4 regions of the Nonomuraea sp. NPDC049625 genome follow, and region 1 is predicted to be linked to each of the others. Evidence: riboswitches for the same ligand, from Rfam matches in the RefSeq annotation. Region 1 holds a riboswitch; each other region holds the start of a gene.
What was found. A riboswitch is a leader RNA that binds a small molecule or an ion and turns the genes downstream of it on or off. The one in region 1 is predicted to bind cyclic di-AMP.
Positions count from the first base shown of each region.

Region 2: linked by a shared signal. The riboswitch ahead of AB0J87_RS52120 (hypothetical protein) and the one ahead of AB0J87_RS42820 (C40 family peptidase) in region 1 are both predicted to bind cyclic di-AMP.
Region 3: linked by a shared signal. The riboswitch ahead of AB0J87_RS08535 (C40 family peptidase) and the one ahead of AB0J87_RS42820 (C40 family peptidase) in region 1 are both predicted to bind cyclic di-AMP.
Region 4: linked by a shared signal. The riboswitch ahead of AB0J87_RS61665 (GH25 family lysozyme) and the one ahead of AB0J87_RS42820 (C40 family peptidase) in region 1 are both predicted to bind cyclic di-AMP.

Region 1 is NZ_JBFAOQ010000013.1:89,503-94,817, reverse strand. Features, by position in the region: gene AB0J87_RS42830 (sugar ABC transporter substrate-binding protein) at 1-638, opposite strand, end outside; gene AB0J87_RS42825 (ROK family transcriptional regulator) at 739-1,905, shown strand; gene AB0J87_RS42820 (C40 family peptidase) at 1,938-2,468, opposite strand; cyclic di-AMP (ydaO/yuaA leader) riboswitch at 2,517-2,660, opposite strand; gene AB0J87_RS42815 (3-isopropylmalate dehydrogenase) at 2,762-3,808, shown strand; gene AB0J87_RS42810 (branched-chain amino acid aminotransferase) at 4,026-5,123, shown strand; gene AB0J87_RS42805 (O-methyltransferase) at 5,162-5,315, opposite strand, start outside.
Region 2 is NZ_JBFAOQ010000019.1:7,850-13,164, reverse strand. Features, by position in the region: gene AB0J87_RS52135 (TrpB-like pyridoxal phosphate-dependent enzyme) at 1-69, shown strand, start outside; gene AB0J87_RS52130 (DeoR/GlpR family DNA-binding transcription regulator) at 328-1,104, shown strand; gene galT (galactose-1-phosphate uridylyltransferase) at 1,101-2,180, shown strand; cyclic di-AMP (ydaO/yuaA leader) riboswitch at 2,246-2,387, shown strand; gene AB0J87_RS52120 (hypothetical protein) at 2,393-3,349, shown strand; gene AB0J87_RS52115 (DinB family protein) at 3,370-3,870, shown strand; gene AB0J87_RS52110 (ATP-binding protein) at 3,880-4,356, opposite strand; gene AB0J87_RS52105 (helix-turn-helix transcriptional regulator) at 4,590-5,315, shown strand, end outside.
Region 3 is NZ_JBFAOQ010000002.1:251,957-257,271, reverse strand. Features, by position in the region: gene AB0J87_RS08550 (glycosyltransferase family 4 protein) at 1-210, opposite strand, end outside; gene AB0J87_RS08545 (M48 family metalloprotease) at 243-1,862, opposite strand; gene AB0J87_RS08540 (hypothetical protein) at 1,874-2,680, opposite strand; gene AB0J87_RS08535 (C40 family peptidase) at 3,238-3,753, opposite strand; cyclic di-AMP (ydaO/yuaA leader) riboswitch at 3,827-3,991, opposite strand; gene AB0J87_RS08530 (NlpC/P60 family protein) at 4,386-5,315, opposite strand, start outside.
Region 4 is NZ_JBFAOQ010000034.1:28,697-34,011, forward strand. Features, by position in the region: gene AB0J87_RS61645 (MFS transporter) at 1-263, opposite strand, end outside; gene AB0J87_RS61650 (TetR/AcrR family transcriptional regulator) at 304-960, shown strand; gene AB0J87_RS61655 (ABC transporter permease) at 951-1,364, opposite strand; partial or broken gene AB0J87_RS61660 (helix-turn-helix transcriptional regulator) at 1,780-2,022, shown strand; cyclic di-AMP (ydaO/yuaA leader) riboswitch at 2,249-2,394, shown strand; gene AB0J87_RS61665 (GH25 family lysozyme) at 2,407-3,183, shown strand; gene AB0J87_RS61670 (DegT/DnrJ/EryC1/StrS family aminotransferase) at 3,227-4,399, opposite strand; gene AB0J87_RS61675 (M48 family metalloprotease) at 4,414-5,283, opposite strand.

The DNA of each region.
Region 1 (5,315 bases):
CAGTCCGGCGTGTCGAACTCCCTGCCGACCTTCACCTTCCCGTCCAGCACGCTCTTGGCGCCCTTCTTGTAGTCGGCCGAGCTGGGGTCGGTGGGGGAGCCGTGGATCATCACGATCTGGCCCTTCGCCGCCGTGCCCCTGGCGGTCATGGCGTCGAGCAGGGCCTGGCCCTGCATCTCGCCCACCCGTACGTTGTTGAACGAGACGTAGTACGCGTAGTCGATCCCCGAGATCAGCCGGTCGTAGGCGATGACCGGGACCTTCTTCTGCTTGGCCTGGTTCACCAGGGGAGCCACGGCGTTGGCGTCCACGGCGTCGAGCACGAGCACGTCGGCCTGCTGGGTGAGCGCGGCCTCGACCTGTTGCTGCTGCTTGGGGGCGTCCTGCTCGGCGTTGCTGTAGAGGATCTTGCAGTCGGGGCAGAGCGACTTGACCTTCGCCTCGAACAGCGGGCGGTCGAACGCCTCGTACCGGGTGGTCTTGGACTCGGGCAGGAACAGCGCGATCGTCTTGCCGCCCTGGTTCTGCGTGGTCGTGGTGGTGGCGCCGGTGCCGTTTCCGGCACTGTTCCCGGCGTTTCCGCAGGCGGCGGCCAGGAGGACCGCCGCGACAGGGATTGATCGCCATGCTCGGTGCATCGCACTTCGTCCTTCCGGATGTGCCGCCCCTGTGCTTGGTAAGAAAGGTAATTTACTATCAGGCGAGTTGGCTAGGCTCTGTTTCCTCAAGGAGGGTGAGATGCGGGGCGACCTGGGTAATCCGCGGATGCTGCGAGTGCTGAACGAGCGCCGCCTGCTCGACCATCTTCAGGAGCACGGCCCCGCCTCGCGCACCGACCTCGCCAAGATCACCGGCCTGTCGAAGCCCACGGTGTCCGCGGCCCTGGCCGGGCTGGAGGTGGACGGGCTCGTTCACCTCGTCGGCGAGGTCTCCGGCCGCCCGGGGCCGGTCACGTCCCTGTACGACGTCAACGCCGCCGCCACCCACGTCGCCGGCGTCGACATCGGGCGTGACTGGATCAGGGTCGCCGTCGCCGACCTGCGCGGGAAATTCGCCGGCCGGAGGGACGGGCGCAACACCGCCCTCACCTCCGCCGAACTGGCCCTCCTGGTCGGACAGCTGTGCCGGGCCGCCGCCTACGAGGCCGGCGTCGACTGGCCCGACATCGCCTGCGCCGTCGTCGGCACGCCCGGCGTGTACGACCCGGAGCTCGGGCGCCTGGAGTTCGCCCCCAACCTGCCCGGCTCCGACCTGGCCGAGCGCCTGCGCGCCGAGATGGAGGTCGACCTCGTCATCGAGAACGACATCAACCTGGCCGCCGTCGGCGAGCACACGCACGGGGCGGGGCGCGGCACGTCAAACTTCGCGCTGGTGTCCGTCGGCACCGGCGTCGGGATGGGCATCGTGATCAACGGTGAGCTGTACGTGGGCGCCCGGGGAGCGGCGGGGGAGGTCTCGTACCTGCCCGCGACCGAGGACCCGGCGCCGCCGGCCGGTGACGCCCTGGCCCACGGCGCCACGGAGGCGGTCGCCGCCGCGCCCGGAGTGGTCCGCGCGGCCCGCGCCGCCGGCCTGAGCCTGCGGACGGCCAAGAAGGTCTTCGCCGCGGCGGCCTCCGGCGACAGAGTGGCCCGCTCGGTGGTGGAGGCCGAGGGGCGCCGCATCGGCGGCCTGCTGGTGGCGGTGGCCGCCGTGCTGGATCCGGAGGTGATCGTGCTCAGCGGCGGCGTGGGCCGCAACCTGGACCTCCTGGGGGAGTCCATCGAGGCCCGCATCGCCGAGCTCGGCCCGCTGCGGCCGTCGGTGGTGGCCAGCACGCTGGGGGACAGCGGCGTCCTGCTGGGCGCGGTGGCCCGCGCCAGGACCCGTGCCTGGGAGCTCATCTTCGACGCCCGCCTCCCCTGACCGTCGCGTGGGGAGGCGGACGCCGCAGCCTCCTACAGGGTGGCCGTGAGGGTGGTGGGCGTTTCGTCGCGCTGCTCCTGGAGCTTGGACCAGAGGCGTACGCCCTTGCGGTCGGGGCGGACGCCGCCCACGAAGGAGTCTCTGCGCCAGGAGGTCAGGCGCTCTTCCTTGACCACGTCACCCGTGTGCGGCGAGTGGACCATGTAGCCGGGCCGGGAGATCATCCCGACATGCCCGAGGCCGTGGAAGAAGACCAGATCGCCGGGTTTGAGGTCCTTCCAGGCGATCTTCTTGGTGAACGCGCCGTACTGTTCGGCGGCGGTGCGGGGGAGTTCGATTCCGGCGTGCTCGTACGCCCTGAGCATGAGCCCGGAGCAGTCGTATCCGCTCGGGCTGGCGCCGCCCCACACGTACGGGGTGCCGCGCTTGCTCATGGCGAACTTGATGGCGACCTTCCAGGCGGGCTTCGGAGCCTGTTTCTCCTGGATTTCCTTGATCTGGCCGCCGGTCAGGGTGGTGAGGTCGTCGAGCTTGGACGAGGCATGGGCTGGGGAGGCCAGCATGAGCCCGGCGGCGCCCGCCGCCAGGACAATGGCGATTCGAGACAGGGGTCTGTCCTTCCATACGGCCGGCCGGGTTAGCTGACGGGCTCGGGCCTGGAAGTAGCCCTACGGCATGGGGATGCCGACTCGCCCCAGGGGGAATGTGGGTCCCCGACTCCACGCAACGGCGCGCGGATTAGGCTGGTCGGTGACTTTAACGAAACGGTCAAAGAACCGCAATACCGGACAAAGGGGGCGTCCGAAAGATGAGATGAAGTGTTCGTCAGCCGAGACGACGCGGTAAGGTACCGCCCATGGAGTCGCGTAACATCCGTCTGGCCGTCATCCCCGGCGATGGGATCGGCACCGAGGTCGTGGCCGAAGGGCTCAAGGTCCTGGAGGCAGTTGGCACGAAGATCGAGCCCACTCACTACGACCTGGGAGCCGCACGCTATCACCGTACCGGCGAGACGCTGCCCGACGCCGTGCTCGAAGAGCTGCGCGGCTACGACGCGATCCTGCTCGGCGCCGTGGGCGACCCCAGCGTGCCGCCGGGCATCCTCGAGCGCGATCTGCTGCTGCGGCTCCGCTTCGAGTTCGACCACTACGTCAACCTGCGCCCGGTCAAGCTGTTCCCCGGCGTGGAGACCCCGCTGGCGGACACGCCGCCGGAGAACATCGACATGATCGTCGTCCGCGAGGGCACCGAGGGCCTCTACGCGGGCACCGGTGGCGCCATGCGGCGCGGCACCCCGCACGAGATCGCCACCCAGGAGTCGCTCAACACCGCCTACGGTGTCGAGCGCGTGGTGCGCTACGCGTTCGAGAAGGCCGTCACGCGGCCGCGCAAGAAGCTGACGCTCGTCCACAAGACCAACGTCCTCACCTTCGCCGGTGACCTGTGGCAGCGCACGGTCAACCGCCTGGCGGCGGAATACCCCGACGTCACGACCGACTACTGCCACATCGACGCGGCCTCGATGTTCTTCGTGAGCCAGCCGGAACGGTTCGACGTGGTCGTCACCGACAACCTGTTCGGCGACATCATCACCGACCTGGGCGCCGCCATCGCGGGCGGCATCGGCCTGGCCGCCAGCGGCAACATCAACCCCGAGCGGTCCGCGCCGAGCATGTTCGAGCCGGTGCACGGCAGCGCCCCCGACATCGCCGGCCAGGGCAAGGCCGACCCGACCGCGACCATCCTGTCCGTCGCCATGCTCCTCGACCACCTGGGCCTGCACGCCGAGGCGGCCAAGGTCGAGCAGGCGGTCGCCGATGACATCCTCGAGCGGCTGGCCGGCTGGGCGGGCCGCACCACCCACGAGATCGGTGACGACATCACCGCGCGAGTATCCGGCTAGGACCGCCTAGCCCCCAACGCGCCTGGTGGTCCGACGAGGGCCGCCAGGCGCTTTTTTGCGTCCAAAAGGGCTGATCGCCGCATTGGCCGCTTGCCATCCCATATAGCGAGACAATAGGAAGTACCGGGACTGCCTTCCGGGCAGCGCCCGCTCACCAGCACCGATCCGCAGATTTCTTGTAGATTTGGGCAGATTCGCAGAGAGAAGGACCGACGTCATGACCATCGCTCAGAAGCTCAGCTTCGACGTGCAGCTATCCGACCACGCTCGCACCGCGGCCGAGCGGGAGCAGGTACTGGCGAACCCCGGCTTCGGGCAGACCTTCACGGATCACATGGTCTCGATCGACTACACCGAGGGGCAGGGCTGGCACGACGCCAAGCTCCTTCCGTACGGCCCGCTCTCGCTCGACCCGGCCACCTCGGTCTTCCACTACGCGCAGGAGCTGTTCGAGGGGCTCAAGGCCTACCGCCAGGCCAATGGCTCGATCGTCGCGTTCCGCCCGTACGCGAACGCCGCCCGCTTCAACCGCTCCGCGCTCCGGATGGCCATGCCGGAGCTGCCGGAGGAGGCTTTCGTGGAGTCGCTCGAGCTCCTCGTCCAGACCGACAGGGAATGGGTGCCCACGACCGAGGGTCACAGCCTCTACCTGCGCCCCTTCATGATCGCCACCCAGGCGGGGCTCGGTGTCAACTACCCGTCGAAGTCGTACAAGTACATGGTCATCGCCTCCCCGGCGGCCTCGTACTTCACGGGTGGGCTCAAGCCCGTCTCCGTCTGGCTGTCCACCGAGTACACGCGGGCCGCCCCCGGCGGCACGGGCTTCGCGAAGTGCGGCGGCAACTACGCGGCCGCGTTCGTCGCGCAGCGGCAGGCCGTGGAGAACGGCTGCGACCAGGTGGTGTGGCTGGACGCCCACGAGCACAAGTACGTCGAGGAGATGGGCGGGATGAACCTGTTCTTCGTCTTCGGCGACAAGCTCGTCACCCCCGCGCTGACCGGCACCCTGCTGCCCGGCATCACCAGGGAGTCGATCCTGGAGCTGGCCGGCGACCTGGGCCTGGAGACCGAGGAGCGCCTCATCTCGATCGACGAGTGGCAGGCCGGATGCGAGTCCGGGGAGCTCACCGAGGTGTTCGCGTGCGGCACGGCGGCCGTGGTCACGCCGGTGGGCACGGTGAAGGGCGCCGACCGCTCCTGGAGCGTCGCCGACGGCAACCCCGGCCCGGTGACGATGCGGGTGCGCGAGGAGCTGGTGGGCATCCAGTACGGCGCCCGCCCCGACGCCCACAACTGGATCCACAAGATCGTCTAGTGGGGACGGCCGGGTCCGCGAGGGCCCGGCCGCCGCGCCTAGTTCTTCCTGATCAGGGTCATCCCGTCCGCGACCGGCAGCATGAGGACCGTCACCCGCGGATCCTCCATCACCAGGTCGTTGAACTGCCGGATCTCCACGGTGGTCTGCTCCTCGTGCGCCGGGTCCGCCACGTGGCCCCGGCGCAACGTG
Region 2 (5,315 bases), on a different contig from region 1:
GGGCACCTGGAGGACTACACGCTGCCGCAGGACCGCATCGAGCAGGCCCTGACCGAGCTGCCGGGCTGAAAGCGGGGTGGCCGCCGAAAGAGGCGGCCACCCGGTCAGCGCGCCGTGGGGCGCTTGCCGTGGTTCGCCTTCTTCTTCTTGCGTGCCTTGCCCTTGCGTGAGCGCCTGGCCATAAGCTCGCCTCCGGTGATCGGGCCGATGATCGGCTACGCCACGAGCCTCCCCGCCCGTGCTGACCAGCGCAAGCGCAGCACGCGAACTAACATTCCCCAACAATTCCGTGTCATAATTTGGTGGAATCTGTTGGAAGGAGCGGGCGTGCTCGCACAGCAGCGTCAGCAGACGATCCTCGAACGCGTGCGCAGCAACGGCGGCGTCCGGGTCGCGGACCTGGTCCGCGAGCTGGGCGTATCCGACATGACCATCCGTCGGGACCTCGAGGTGCTGGCCGAGCGCGGGTTGCTGGAGAAGGTGCACGGCGGCGCCACCGCCCTCGGCCCCGGCTCCACCGAGGAGCCGGGCTTCACCGCCAAGTCGGCCCGCCAGCAGCAGGAGAAGGAGGCCATCGCGCGCCGCGCGGCCGGCCTCGTCCGGCCGGGCACGGCCGTGGCGCTCTCGGCGGGCACCACCACGTGGGCGCTGGCCCGCCACCTGATCGCCGTCCCCGAGCTGACAGTGATCACCAATTCGATCCCCGTCGCCGAGGTCTTCCACCGCAACCCGCGTTCCGACCGCACGGTCGTGCTGACCGGCGGCGTGCGCACGCCGTCCGACGCGCTGGTGGGCCCGGTGGCCGTGGCCGCGATCCGCCGCCTGCACGTGGACACGCTGTTCCTCGGCGTGCACGGGATGAGCGTGCGGGCCGGGTTCACCACCCCCAACCTGCTGGAATCGGAGACCGACAGGGAGCTGGTGGCGGCCGCCAACCGGCTGGTCATCCCCGCCGACCACACGAAGTGGAACACGGTCGGCATCAGCACCATCGCCGAGCTGACCGAGGCCGACGTGGTCGTCAGCGATGCGGGGCTGCCTGAGGACGCACGCATGGAGCTGGCCGAACGGGCCGGAGAACTGATCATCGCGGAGGGCTCGTGAAGCGCACCATCACCCATCTGGCCGACGGCCGTGAGCTGATCTACTTCGATCAGCGGGACGACGCCGACCGGAGCGCGATCGACCGGCGGGTGCTCGACCCCCGGCCGGTGGCCTCCGAGCTGCGCTACGACCCGCTGACCGAGGAGTGGATCGCGATGGCGGGGCACCGGCAGACGCGCACGTTCCAGCCGACCGGTTCGGCGAGCGAGTGCCCGCTGTGCCCGTCGTCGGAAACGCGCTCGTCGGAGATCCCGGCGTACGACTACGACGTGGTGGTGTTCGAGAACCGATTCCCCTCCTTCTCCACCAATTTCGGGACTTATACAGACGCGGGGGGCCTGAGTGAGGTCCGGCCGGGAGTGGGGCGGTGCGAGGTGGTCTGCTTCACCTCTGAGCATTCGTCGTCGTTCTCCCAGCTCTCCGACGGCCAGGTGGAGCTGGTCATGGAGGCGTGGGCCGACCGGACGGCCGAGCTGTCCGGGATCGAGGGCGTGGAGCAGGTGTTCTGCTTCGAGAACCGGGGCGAGGAGATCGGCATCACGCTGGCCCACCCGCACGGCCAGATCTACGCCTACCCGTACGTCACGCCCAGGACCAGGCTCCAGCTCGCCGCCGCCAGGCGCTACTCGAAGGGGAACCTGTTCGCCGACGTGCTGGCCGCCGAGCGGGCCGCGGGGACGCGCGTGGTGGCCTCCAACGAGCTGTGGACGGCGTTCGTGCCGGCCGCCGCGCGGTGGCCGTACGAGGTGCACATCTACCCGCACCGGCAGGTGCCCGATCTGGCCGCGCTGACGGAGGAGGAGCGGTCGGCGTTCGCACCCCTGTACACCTCGGTGCTGCGGGCCTTCGATGACCTGTTCGGCGTGGTGATGCCGTACATCTCGGCCTGGCACCAGGCGCCCGTGCGGCAGGACCGCGAGCTCGGCTACCTGCACCTGGAGCTGTTCAGCATCAGGCGGGCGCCGGGCAAGCTCAAGTACCTGGCCGGGTCGGAGTCCGCGATGGGGGCGTTCGTGAACGACGTGCTGCCGGAGGAGGCCGCCCGGATGCTTCGATCACAGGTAGATCACTATTAGATTTCTAATGGGGGTCGCGTTACTCGTGATCTACCACTAACATCCCTTTTGTGCCTGGCCGTAACAGCAGGCACACGCCTAATCCCGGGCGAGTCGCCCGGGAGCCGGGGACCCATCCGCACCTGGGGTGAATCCACTTCGGTGGTAGGGCACGCAGCTCCCAGCCCGAACCCGTCAGCTAACCCGGCCGGCAGAGGGAGAGGAACATCCACGTGGCGGCTCCGTCCCCCGCGACTCTTGCCATCGGCCTCGTCACCGCCGCAGCCGTCGCCCTCCTGCCGGCGACCGCGGCCTCGGCGGCCCCCAAGCCGTCGGAGGCCGAGCTCCGCGCCCAGCTCAAGCAGCTCAACAGCAAGATCGACAAGCTCATCGAGAAGTACAACCTCAAGCGCGTCGAGCTGGCCAAGGCGCAGGCCGCCGCCAAGGCGGCCAAGGAGCGGCTGGCGGCCGCGGAGAAGACGCTGGCCGCCGCCGAGCAGCGGGTCGGCGACCTCGCCAGGATGCGCTACCAGAACCACGACCCGTCGCTGCCCTCCGTCCTGATGGTCCAGAACGGCGGCGGCGCCGCCCTGCTCGAACAGCTGACGGCCGAGCAGCAGGCTCTGGTCCAGGGGGTGGCCAAGGCCCGCGACGACAAGAAGAAGGCCTCCGACGAGGCCGCCGCGCTGGCCACCCAGATCGGCGTGGACGCCAAGGACGTGACCGAACAGCGCTCCGAGGCCGAGGACATCATCGACGACATCAGGAAGAAGCTCCAGGACCTCGTGCCGCTCGGTCCCGGCCGCAAGTCCGACGGGAGCTGGGCACCGGAACTGCCCTCGGGCTCGGACAACATCACGGCCCGTACGCGGCTGATGAAGGCGGAGCTGGCCAAGAACTTCAAGCTGCCGTACACGGTGGGCTGCTTCCGCTCGGGCTCCAGCGGCGAGCACCCGCTCGGGCGCGCCTGCGACTTCATGATGAGCACCGGCGGAACGATGCCCGCGGCCATCAACAACGCCCTGGGCGACCGGATCGCGGACTGGGCGCTCAAGAACAAGGGCAAGCTCGGCGTCAAGTACGTGATCTGGAAGCAGCGCATCAACATGGGCTCGGGCTGGCGGGCCATGTCGGACCGCGGCAGCGTCACCGAGAACCACTACGACCACGTCCACATCTCGATGTACTGAGCTGGATAAGGTCGGACATCATGACTGACACCCGAATCCCGCCCGCTCTCACCGGCGACGAGCGGACCACGCTGAACAACTGGCTCGAATGGCACCGCGGCACCCTCGCCGTCAAATGCGCGGGCCTGTCGGACGATCAGCTGCGCCTGCGCTCCGTCTCACCCTCGACCATGTCCCTGCTCGGCCTGGTCCGGCACATGGCGAACGTCGAACGCTCCTGGTTCCGCCGCGTGCTGAACGGCGAGGACCTCCCCAAGCTGTGGGACAAGGACCGCGACAACGACGCCGACTTCAAGGAAGTGGACGCCGCCTCCGTCAAGGAGGCCTTCGTCACGTGGGAAGAGGAGGTCGCCCGCGCCCGCGCCATCTCGGACGCCAGGCCGCTGGACGCCGTCGGTGACCACAGAGGCCAGGAATGCACCCATCGCTGGATCCTCATCCACATGATCGAGGAGTACGCGCGGCACAACGGTCACGCGGATCTGCTGCGCGAGCGCATCGACGGGGTGACCGGAGAGTGACGGGACCGATCAGGGCTCGGTGCGGAACAGCGCCCACACGGCCTTGCCGCCGCGGGCCAGCGGGTCCCAGCCCCAGCACTGGCTGTAGGTCTCGACGATGTAGAGGCCGCGCCCGTTCTCCGAGATGAAGTCCGGCTCCTTGGGGCGCGGCACCTCGTCGCTGGGGTCGGCCACCGCCAGCAGCACGTGCGGCTGTACGCGCATCAGCAAGAGCTCGATCTCCCGCCGTCCCGCCGCGTACATCGCGTAGCGCACCGCGTTGGTCACGAGCTCCGACACCACCAGCGCGGCGTCGTCGCTGAGTTCGTGCAGGCCCCAGCCCTTCAGGGTCGAGCGGGTCACGTCCCTGGCCGTCTTCACGGAGTCGGCCTGAAAGGGCAGCGGGCACGAGGTCGTGTACGGCTTGCCACCCATGAGCAGGTGGTCGAAGCCCACGTCACGGGTGATTTGCAATGCATCGGCAGTGGCCAGAGGATCCTCCACCATGCTGCCGATACCTCCCCGTTCCGCCCGACTTAGTGCATGTTTGGCCCAATATGCACTAAGCCATCATGGGTCACGATCGCTGCACCTGCAAGACCCAAATGCACGTGCACTTGCATTGTGCAGTAGCAAGCGGCGTTTTGGGGCATAACTCTGCTAATCGGACACGGGGTTGAGACCTTGTCATACCCGGCAATGTGGTGTCACTGTGTGTGCGGACCTTGATAGGAGGCAAAGTGACGCAGAACCAGCCGGGTTCCGGACCGACGGCGCTGCGCATCCTCCTGGGCTCCCAGCTGCGCAAGCTCAGGGAAGCGAAGAACGTCACTCGTGAGGAGGCGGGCCACCTCATCCGTGGCTCCGAATCCAAGATCAGCCGCATGGAGCTGGGCCGAGTGGGGTTCAAAGAACGGGACGTGGCGGACCTGCTGACCCTCTACGGGGTCATCGACAAGCAGGCCCGCTCCGCCGTACTCGACCTGGTCGCCACCGCCAACGAGCCTGGTTGGTGGCACCGGTTCAACGATGTCCTGCCCACGTGGTTCCAGGCGTACGTCGGCCTTGAAGAGGCCGCCGCCAGGATCAGGACCTACGAAGTCCAGTTCGTGCCAGGACTGCTGCAGACCAAGGAGTACGCAAGAGCCGTCGTGACCGCCGGATCGGCGGGAATCGGGGCCGAGGAGATCTCCAGAAGAGTGGATCTCCGGCTGGAGCGCCAGCGGATGTTCGACAGGCCGGACGGGCCAGTGTTCTGGGCCGTGATCGACGAGGCCGCCCTACGACGCCCCATCGGCGGCGTCGAGGTGATGCGGGCCCAGATCGAGCACCTCATCGACCTGATGCGCCAGCCCAAAATCACCATTCAGATCATGCCGTTCAGCTTCGGCGGGCACAGCGCGGAAGGCGGGGCGTTCAGCGTCCTGCGCTTCCCCGACACCGATCTGCCCGACGTCGTGTACGTC
Region 3 (5,315 bases), on a different contig from region 1:
CGTCGGATGCCGCACGATCGGGAACGGCTGGAGCTCGTCGAACTCCTCGCAGCCCGGCCAGGCGGGTGCATAGACGACCACGCCCGGCGTGCGCAGCGCGAGGCCGTGCACGAACGACTGGATGCCGCCCGGCCTGGGCGGGAAGTCGTTCGTGACGACCAGCACCTTGGGCCCCGCACCCGGCGTCGCGCCGGCCGCCGCGCTTGTCACCGCGCGTGTCACTGCACGTGTCACTGCACGTGTCACTGCACGGGGACGCCGTTCAGCTTGGCCCATGCACGGGCCATCGCGATGCGCTCGGGGCTGGAAGGATGGGACGCATAGAGCACATATTCCACCGCATCCGGCGACAAGTCGGAAATATTGGTGACTGCCAGGCGTTTCTGCATCGCTATGAACGTGGCCGGGTCGTGCGTGAGGTCCAGCGCATGAAGGTCGGCCCTGGCCTCGATCTGGCGGCTGATCAGGTTCTCGGCGGGGCTCATGAGCAGCGAGCCGAAGGTCATCAGGCCTATGACCGCGCCGACCGCGCGAGGATCGCCCAGGCCTGTGACGCCGGTGCGGCGGCGTACCAGGTCGAACACCCAGAACAGCAGGATCGCGCCCAGCGCGGCGCCCAGGGCACCGATGAACGTGCCGTAGAGCACGTCGTCTGTCTTGGCGTGGCCCAGCTCGTGCGCCACGACCAGCTCGACCTCGGCCTTCGGGGCCTTGAGCAGCGTGTCGTAGACGACGATGCGGCGCGTGGCGCCGAACCCGGACACGTAGGCGTTCAGCGCCGTCGTCCTGCGGGAGGCGTCGGCGACCAGCACGTCCTCGACCGGCACGCCGTCCCGCTTGGCCATGTCCAGGAGCTCGGTGCGGAGCTGGCCCTGCTGCATGGTCGTGAAGTCGTTGAACAGCGGCTCGAACACCACCGGGTAGACGAACGACGCCAGCACCGTCAGCGCGAACGCGCCCACGGCGGCCGGGATCCACCACCGCCTGAACTTGCGGGCCAGCGCCACGAGCACCAGCAGCATCAGGCTGAGCATGAACGCGTCGACGCCGATGTTCTTCAGCCGGTCGCTTCCCCAGGACCCCCAGGTCTGGATGGACAGGCCGTAACTGCGCAGCAGCGTCTCGCCCCAGATGGCGATCGGCAGCTTGATCAGCTGGGTGAAGAGGGTGATGACCACGACGCCCAGCACCACGCGGACCCACCAGGAGCCTTTGAGCCACGCCACCAGCTTCACGCCGAGCGGGGTGGCGACGAGCAGCCCGGCGATGATCAGCGTGAGGGCCAGCGAGAGGTAGGCGGGCAGGGTGCTGGCCGCGTCGAACGCCTCGGACCTGGCGATCTGCGCGGCGGTGAAGTCGCGGGCCGGGTCGGGTGGTCCGGAGGTCAGGAGGTGCCAGGGGGTGCTGAAGGCGGCCACGGCCGCGATCACCAGGCCGAGCAGCACGGCCGCCACCGCCGCCTGCCGCCTCAGCCGGCGCTCGCCGTCGGACTCCGGTGGCCCTCCCCCGTTCACGGACACACCCTCACCATGCCCCCGCCTTCCGCCGCCGCTCTCCTCCTTCACGAACACACCACCGCCGGCCACCGGCCCCGCGCTCTCCCCTTTCACGGGCGCGCCGCCCCCGGACACCAGCCCCGGGCTCTCCTCTTTCACGGGCGCGCCACCCCCGGACACCAGCCCCGGGCTCTCCCCTTTCGCGGACGCGCCACCCCCGGACACCGGGCTGACGCCCTCCCCCTTTACTGACGCGCTCTCACCGTGACCGCGCGCCTCGCCACTCAGAGCCGCGGTGCCTCCGGCCTCCTCACCCTCCTTCGACGCCTCTTGCGACGCGTCGTCCACGTTTCGCCGTTCGCTCATCTGCCTCCCCCTCACGCGAGCTGGTCTCGCACGTAGTCGCGCCACCGTGCCGTCAGCGTGGCCGCGGAGAGGCCGAGCGCGGCGAGTGCTCGGTCTACGCCGCCCGCGCGGGCGTCACGGTAGAGCCTCACCAGCGTCCTCTCACCGAACCGGTCAGCCAGGAAGCGACACGCCAGCCAAGCCTCCTGGTACGCCCGGGCGAGCCGGACGGAGTCCCGCCCGTCAGCCGCGAAAGCCGCAGGTCCGGGCAATTCCCTCGGCAGCCTCCCGGCCCGCACCTCGGCGGCGAGCTCGGCGGCCGCGGTACTCACAGGGAGCCCGGAGTCGCGGTAGCCGACGTAGTCGGCGAACCCCTCATAGAGCCATGGGGGCAGGCGGTCGGTGCCGGCGACGACGTGGGTGAGCTCGTGGGTGAGTACGACGTCCTTGCCGGTGGAGTTCAGCTTGGCGAAGAACTCGGGGACGATGATCACACGCCCGCGATCGGCCACCGCCGCCAACCCGTCGACCCGCCCCACCCCGGCCAGCCCGGCCGCCTCGGCGGCGGACGAGGGAACGACTACGAGCGGTCGTACTGACCTTCCGAGCACGGCCGACACCCGCTGCCCCGCCCGATCAGCCCTCCGTGCGATGTCGCCGAGCTCGGCGGGTGCGGTATGCCGGCCGACGACCACGGATCGCGCCCCGCGGACCACGACCTCGCCGTCACCCCACAGCCCGCGGACTCCGGCGGGAAGGATGGGGGAATCGGGGGTGGGGGCGCTGGCGGGGGCGACGGCGAGAAGCAGGACGGAGACGATCGCAGCCCGCCGACTCACCTGCCCTGACACGATGCCCGATCGTAGCCGCCGCCGACCCATGACCGGCCACTCCGCACCCCGAACCGCGCGCCCGTGAGAGCTGTCCACCCGCACCGCATGCGGTGGCTGCGCGCCAAAGGACCGCACACCGCGCGCCACCGGACGGGGAGCCTGGCCCGTGAGCCGTGACCCGAGGTCATGAAGCCGAGGGTCGTGGGGCTGAGGGTCGTGAGGCCGTGACGTCCTGGGGCCGTGACGTCGTGGGGCCGTGACGTCGTGGGGCCGTGACGTCGTGGGGCCGAGGGGCCGAGGGTTGGGCGGCTGTGGGGCCACGTGCGCGAGGCCGTGAGGCGGGGCCCCGTGAGGCGGGGAGCCGTAAGGCGGGCGGTGCGGGTGAGTGGGTGGGGTGGCTGTTTTGAGGGGGTGCCGTGGCGGTGGGTGCGTTGTGCGGGTCAGCGGGCGTCTTCCTGGAGGCCCTCAGCCAGGTGCGGCGGGTGGTGCCGCCCGTGCTCCGCCGTAAAAAAATGAAAGTGACAATGGGAGAGCCCCGCCCGGAGGAGCCGGGCGGGGCTTCTTCACATGCCGGGACGAACAGCGCCGACGAACGACGCCCGCCGCCATTCACTCAGCTTGTCGATGCGTACCCGTTCGCCTGTCCGAGGCGAGTGGACCATCTTGCCCTTGCCGACGTACATGCCCACGTGGCCGAGCCCCCTGAAGAACATCAGGTCGCCGGGCCGGAGGTTCCGCCACGAGACCTTGTTCCTGGTGCGGGCGAACTGGCTGGCCGCCACGCGTGGGAGCTTCACCCCGGCCTTCTTCCAGGCGTACTGGACGAGGCCGGAGCAGTCGAACGAACCAGGGCCTGTGCCTCCGTACCGGTATGGGTCACCGACCTGGTTCTTGGCCACGACGACGGCCTTGCGGGCCTTCGCCTTCTGACGGGCGACCTTGGCCGCCCTCAGCGCCGCGGCCGAGGTCGTCTTCGAGGTTCCGGCGGTTGCGGCCGCCTTGGTCGTCGAAGCCGAATCGGTCGTGGCCGCCTGAGCCGTTGGGGCATGGAGGATCGCACCTCCGGCCGTCACGGTCATCGTGAGCGCTACGCCACTCAGGGCAATGCGGGACAGACGGGGGTTATGCAGGGAGGTAGACAGGATTTCTCCTTGACTCTTCCACGAATGCCTACCGGGTTAGCTGACGGATTCGGGCCTGGAAGTCGCCCTACGGCGCGATGTGCGCGCCGATTCACCCCCTGATCCCTGGGGAACTGGGATCGCTGGGTCCCCGGCTCCGTGCCTCCTGGCTGCACGGATTCGGCAGGCCAACCGTCCCGACCAATGTGTTGATATGGGGACATTTGGGCGGTTGACCAGCGGATCTTTATCTGTCTCACACCGGGAAAGACCGGTGCGGGTTCGCGGGGGACATGGCTTGTTCACCGCGACGTCGCCAGAAGCTACGCCGAAGGGTCAAGGATCGGCAAAGCGGAACACCGCTTGTAAAGATCAGATAGTGGAGTCAGTAAGGAGGGAAATCCCTGCTGGAACACCAGGTTCCGTTACCGAAATGTGACGCTGCTCACATTTGTTTTCGCGCCCGTTTGTCAGGCCCCAAATGTCGCGTTTGTCACACTTGTTGCGACTCGTCAGGCGCGCTGGATCGTTCCCATCGCCCATCAGCCGAACCTCGTTCGGCTGCTGGGATCAACGATCCGGCGTCGTAGCTACGGGCGGATGGCGCCCACGAGGCGGCCGCCGTACGCCGAGAGTTTGACGACCTTGACCACGTCGCCCGTCTGCGGCGCGTGAACGATTTTCCCGTCGCCGGCGTAGATACTGACGTGACCCAAGCTCGAGCTGAAGATGAGGTCCCCCGGCTGGAGGGCGCTCAGTGAGACCTTGCGGCTCGCGCCCCAGGCCCACTGCTGCCAGGTCGTGCGCGGCAGTGACACGCCCGCGGCGCGCCACGCCGCCTGGGTCAGGCCGGAGCAGTCCCAGCCGCCCGGTCCCGTCCCGCCGAACACGTACGGCTTGCCCACCTGGGCGAAGGCGAAGCGCAGGACGGCGGCGGCGTTGCCCGAGGCCGGGCCCGTGTACTGGATGCCGACGCTGTTCGGGTTGCCGGGGTTGTAGGCGCCCAGCTTCTTCAGGAGCTTCTTCTGCTCGGAGATCAGCTTCATGATCTCCGAACGCTCCTTCTCGACCCCGTCCCGTTCCCGGTCGGCCGCCTCCAGCGCCTCTTCCGCCTTGTCGCGTTCGACCTTCAGCCCGCGGTTCTCCCGGTCGAACGCGGCCAGCTTCTCCGCCCGCTCCCGCGAGAGCTGCCCGGCCAGCGCCAGGCTCATCAGGAAGTCGTCGGGGCGGTCCGCGCTCACCAGGCCGGGCAGGGAGGTCACGTCGGTGCCGAGCTTGTAGCTGTCGACGGCCATGCCGATCACCTGGGCGCGCAGGTCCGCGACCGTCGCCAGCTTGGTCTTGTAGCGGTCGTTCAGCTTGGTGTAGGCGCCCTTGGCGGCCTTGTACCGCTCGGTGGCCGTGTTGAAGCGGTCGACGACCTTGTCGGCCTTGTCATTGAGCTTGTCGAGCTTGGCCTTGGCCTGCCCGAGGGTGGGCCGGGGATCAGCGACGGCGGCTCCCATGGGAGACAGGACCAG
Region 4 (5,315 bases), on a different contig from region 1:
GTGAAGACGGCCAGCCCGGCCTGGAAGACACGGCGCCGCCCGGCCAGGTCGGCCAGGCGTCCGGCGAGCAGTTGCAGCCCGCCGAAGGTGAGCTGGTAGGCGTTCACCACCCAGGCCAGCCCGACTTCGCCCAGCGTCAGCGCCGCGCCCATCGCGGGGAGCGCGACATTGACGATCGACACGTCCAGGAACACCACCAGCTCGACCGAGGTCAGCAGTAACAGCGCGGGGAGCTGACCTCGCGCCCATGTTTTCGTAGTCACGCTACAAATATAGTTTTCGTAGTCGCGCTACAGTCAAGTCATGGCGGAAACGAAGACCGGCAAGATCGACGGACGCACCGCGCGGGCACGGCTCACCAGGTCACGCATCATCGAGGCGGCAACCGGGCTGTTCACCACGGCCGGATACGCGACGACCAGCGTGGAGGCGATCGCGGAGAAGGCCGGGGTCGGCGTGCAGACCGTCTACTACGCCTTCGGCACCAAACGGGCCATCCTGACCGAGGCCCTGGACCGGGCCGTGGCCGGCGACGACGAGCCCGTACCCACCCTGGAACGCCCCTGGCTCCGCCAGGCCCTGGCCACCCCCGACCCGGTCGACCAGCTACGGCTGCAGGTCGCCGGCGCCGCCGCCATCTACGCCCGCGCCGCCGCCCTGCTGGACGTCGTGCGCAGCGCCGCGGCCACCGACCCCGACCTGGCCCAGGTGTGGCGCACCAACCTCGAACAGCGCCACACCGTACAGCTGACCCTGGCCGAGGCCCTGGCGGGCAAGACGACCCTGCGCCATAGCGTCGACGAAGCCGCCGACATCGCCCTGGCCGTGCTCAGCCCCGAGACCTACCACCTGCTCGTCACCGGCCGAGCATGGACGCCGCAGCGCTGGGAGCATTGGGCCTGCGACGCCCTGACCTGCCAACTCCTCGACACGAGCGGCAGCTCGCCGTCTCACAAGTAGCTGAGGGCCTCACGTACGGTGATGCGCGAGGCGCGACCGGCGGCGGCCTCGGTGGCCAGCACCGCACCCAGGACGGACAGCGCCACCCAGATGCCGGCGGCCGGCAGCGAGATAGTGAACGGCAGTGGTGCCTTGGTGAACAGGTTGCCGAGCCCGACGCCGAGGACGGCGGTGAGCCCGAGCGCCGGCAGGATCGCCACCACGCACCCCGCCAGGGCGAGGAGCACTCCCTCCGTGACGACGACCCGGCGCACGGCCTTGGGGCGCGCGCCGATCGCGTGCATCACCCCGAACTCGCGGGTGCGATCGAGGACGTTCGCGCTCATGGTCGAGGCCAGCCCGATGGCACCGACCACGCCCAGCGGCAGCGCCACCCCGAGCAGGACCAGCAGCACCGGCCCCATGTGCCCGGCGGAGGCGGCATTGGTGCGGCTGACCGAAGCAGCGGTGCCCACGTCGATCCCCGCGCCGGTCAGCGCACGTTCGACGGCGGCGGCGACCTCCTCGCGGGTCCGCTCGTCGTGAGCGGTGGTGATGACGCGGAGCTGGTTGACGAGAGGGGGCTGCGCGCTCGCGGCGGCGTAGCCCTCGGCCGTGGTGTACGCGCCGCCACCGACGCCTTCCCTCTCCTCGACGATCCCGGCGAGACGCCAGGTGCTGGGCTTGCCGTCGATGAACAGCCGCACGGTGTCGCCGGCGCCGAGCCCGGGGACGGTGTTGTCGCGCACGATCTGGCTGAGCACGACCGCGCCGGTCTCGCCGGGGCGAAGCCAGCGCCCCTGACCGCCGCCCGCCCCGGACCTCGCCGACCAGGCCAGGCTCGACGCGCTGACCCCACGTGAGCGCGAGACCCTCGAACTCGTCGCCCGCGGCCTGTCCAACCGGGAGATCGCCGCCGCGCTCGTCGTCGAGGAGTCCACGATCAGGACCCACGTGAAGCGGATCCTGATGAAGCTGGGCCTCCGCGACCGCATCCAGGCCGTGATCTTCGCCTACGAGACCGGCATCAACCGCCCCGGCAACGCCGCCGGGACAGCACGGGAGAGTTCCGGGCCCGCTTGAGCCAGCCGGGCAGAAGCGAACGGGGACGCGTCGCAAACCTTTACCTGGCTCCGAACCTGCTACCGGCAAGGCGTTTCGGGCCCGATACACCGAAGATCGGATTTGTCCCGCTTGCACCATCCATGGGGAGATATATACCTTTACGTACCTGTGATAAGCGCAGTGACCAACCTTTCCGTCGCTGCGTTGCCGTTTCGTTGACCAGACCGTACGCCGCCCCCAGCGTCGCGTACGGCCGCCGAATCCGCCCCCTCGCGGAACCGGGGACCCATTCTCTTCGGGGTGAATCGGACGCCAGCCCAGGCTGCGCCCGTAGGGCACTTCCACGCCCGAACCCGTCAGCTAACCCGGTAGGCGGCATGGAAGCAAGGAGTCAATACCCTCATGCTCAAGCCCCGGCTTGCCGCACTCGCCCATTCCCTCAAGAGCCACCGCGCTCTTCCCGCCAAGCACCTGAGCCTCGCCATCACCGGCGCGATCCTGGCCGGGACCGCCGCCCTCACGGGCGCGACCGGCACCGCGCTCGCTTCGACCACCGACCACGACACGCGGCACGAAGCCCAGCAGGGGACCAGGGCATTCACCTACGGCGTGGACGTCTCCAGGTACGAGTCCCAGTACGACTGGGCTGCCAGCCCGGCCCAGTTCGGCATCATCAAGGCCACCGAGGGCACGTCCTTCCGCGACTCCTCGTTCGCCCGCCACTGGCGCGAAATGGGCAAGAAGGGAATCGTGCGGGGTGCGTACCACTTCGGCCACCCCAGCAACAACCCCATCGCCGAGGCGGAGTACTTCCTCGCCATGGTGAACTCGCAGCCGGCCAAGGCCGGCGACCTGCTGGTCCTGGACCTGGAGACCACCGACGGCAAGTCCGTGGCCGAGGTCAACGCCTGGGCCAAGACCTGGCTGTCGCACGTGAAGGCCAAGACCGGAATCACCCCGATGATCTACAGCGGCTGGAACTTCGCCAACACCTACGGCAAGGGCCTGGCCCAGTACCCCCTGTGGGTCGCCCACTACAGCAAGGCCAAGGGCGCCATCACCCCGCCCGCCGACTGGAAGTCCTGGGCCATCCACCAGTACACCGAATCCCCCATCGACCAGAACGTCTCCGCGCTGACCCCCGCCCAACTGCGCGGCCTGGGCCGTCCTGCCGCCTGAGCTGCGGCGCTACCGGGTCTCGCTGATCTCCCTGGTTTCGTTGTCAGGCGGGCCGCGCCGGTACCTCGGGTGACGAGAGCGTGGCGAGTACCGGCCAGGCCTGTTCGGCCTGCAGCGGATCCACGGGCAGCACGTGTCGGGCCCACCAGTTCGCCGCCTGCGGCAGCGGCGAGGGCTCGATCAGGCCGGGGGCGTAGTCGTCGAAGGGTGGATCGTAGATGTATCCGGTGATCACGCCTTGTCCCCGCAACGCTTCGATGGCACGCTCGCGGTTCTCGACCAGCAGAGGCACCCGGAACAGCGGCTGGTCGATGTGATCCCGTACGGCAGGGGCGGCCATGGGGAGAGCGGCAAGGCTCGCCACTCCTGCCAGGCGACGTTCCCTCTGGCGGTCCATCACCTGCATCCTGCGGAGCGCGTAACTCTCGGTCAGGCTGCCGGGCCTCGCGCGGTAGTGGTGGTTGTCGGCGCGGATCCAGGGATCCAGCGCGCCGACGCCCGCCGCCGATGAGGCCAGACCGCCCAGTCTCGGGGCGAGCGCGGTACGGCGTAGCTCGATGCGGTGGCCCTGTCGGCTTTCCAGCAGCCCAAGGGCGTGGGACATGTGCCACGCGGGCAGGGACAGCAGGGTCCCGGCCAGCGTGTTGCGGGCGATCGTCTTCAGCAGGGCGGCGAGTTCCACCGTGCGGTACCGGGGAGTGCTCCAGCGCTCTCGCATTTCCAGCAGAGCCGGCCGCTGATGCGGCGACGACAGGGCGATCATGCCACCGGGTGCCGCGCCCGCGTGCTTGGACAGGCTGAACACCCCCGCCGCGCCGAAGGTGCCGACGGGAACGCCGCCGACGGTGGTCTGCAGGGCGTGGGCGGCGTCCTCGATCAAGGGGATCCACCGTTCGGCGCAGAGCCTGCCAAGAGCATGGACGTCGTCGGGCAGGCCGTACAGGTTGGTGGTCAGCACCCCGTCGAAGTTCAGTTCGTCGATCCGGGTGGCGTCGATGTTGCCGCTCTGCCGGCACACCGGCGCCATGATCGGTCGGAGCCCGGCGGCGAGCACCAGGAAGAGGATCTCGTCAGCCGTGATCGGTGACATCAGCAGGCGCTCGCCCGGAGCCATCAGGTGCTTCAGGACCATGAACAGGCCGAGCCTGTTCGACGGCACGGCGAGACAGTCTCGTCCGAGACGAGAGGCGAATTCCGTTTCCAGGTGCTTGAACATTCCCGTCACCGTGGTCACAACAGCACAAGCAGCAAGCTGGCATGGTGGGTAAGAGTGGGTGAGATGGCGCTTCCCGTGGCCATCCAGGCGCCGCTGAGCAGCACCGGACCTGTGATGCGGTTGTCCGGTGGGCTCTGTCCGAGCAGGGCCTCGACGCGGCGGGCGATGTGAGAGCCGGTCAGGGAAGGAAATGTGCGGGCTTCCCCTGCCGGCTGTGCCAAGGCGACTCGGGCGATCGTACGCGCCGTCAGCTCGCGGTCTCCGACTGCGGCGGCGGCCTGTTCATCGGCCCAGCGTTCGATGGCGAAGCACAGTGCCCGATAGGGGTAGATCAGCGCAGGGAAGATCCTCGTGGCGATGGTGCCGGCCATCAGATAGAGATGATGGCCGTACTGGATGTGCGCGGCCTCGTGACGGAGCACCACTTCCAGCTCCCGCCGGGACAGCATGCTCAGCAGCCCTTTGGAGAGGATCACTCCTCCACGCCTTCCCGGTACCGCCATGGCGAAGGGGCGCTCGTCGGCCACCACGCCCGTGCCCAGCGCCTTGGCATCCCGCAGGTCCCGATGCCAGCGTGCGACGGCATGGATGACGGCGCCGCCCATGATCAGCAGGAGCACGATCACCACACCGGCGACAGCCGCGGGGACCTGCCCGTGGCCGATGAGGACGCGGCCCATCACGGTGGCTTTGGCCGCCGTCAATGTGCCTATCGCGATCATGACGACGAAGGCGAGCATGCCCAGCACGGTCAGGGCCGTGGCTCCGATGAGAAGGATCAGCAACCGGGCGTGCCAGGCCGGGTGCATGCGCGGCTGCCGCCAGGCCATCAGCGTGCTCGCCATGGTGAGCAGCGCGACGGGAAGGTAGATCTCCAGATTCACCTGTCGCTCCCGGATCCGTCGAGCAGCGCGCG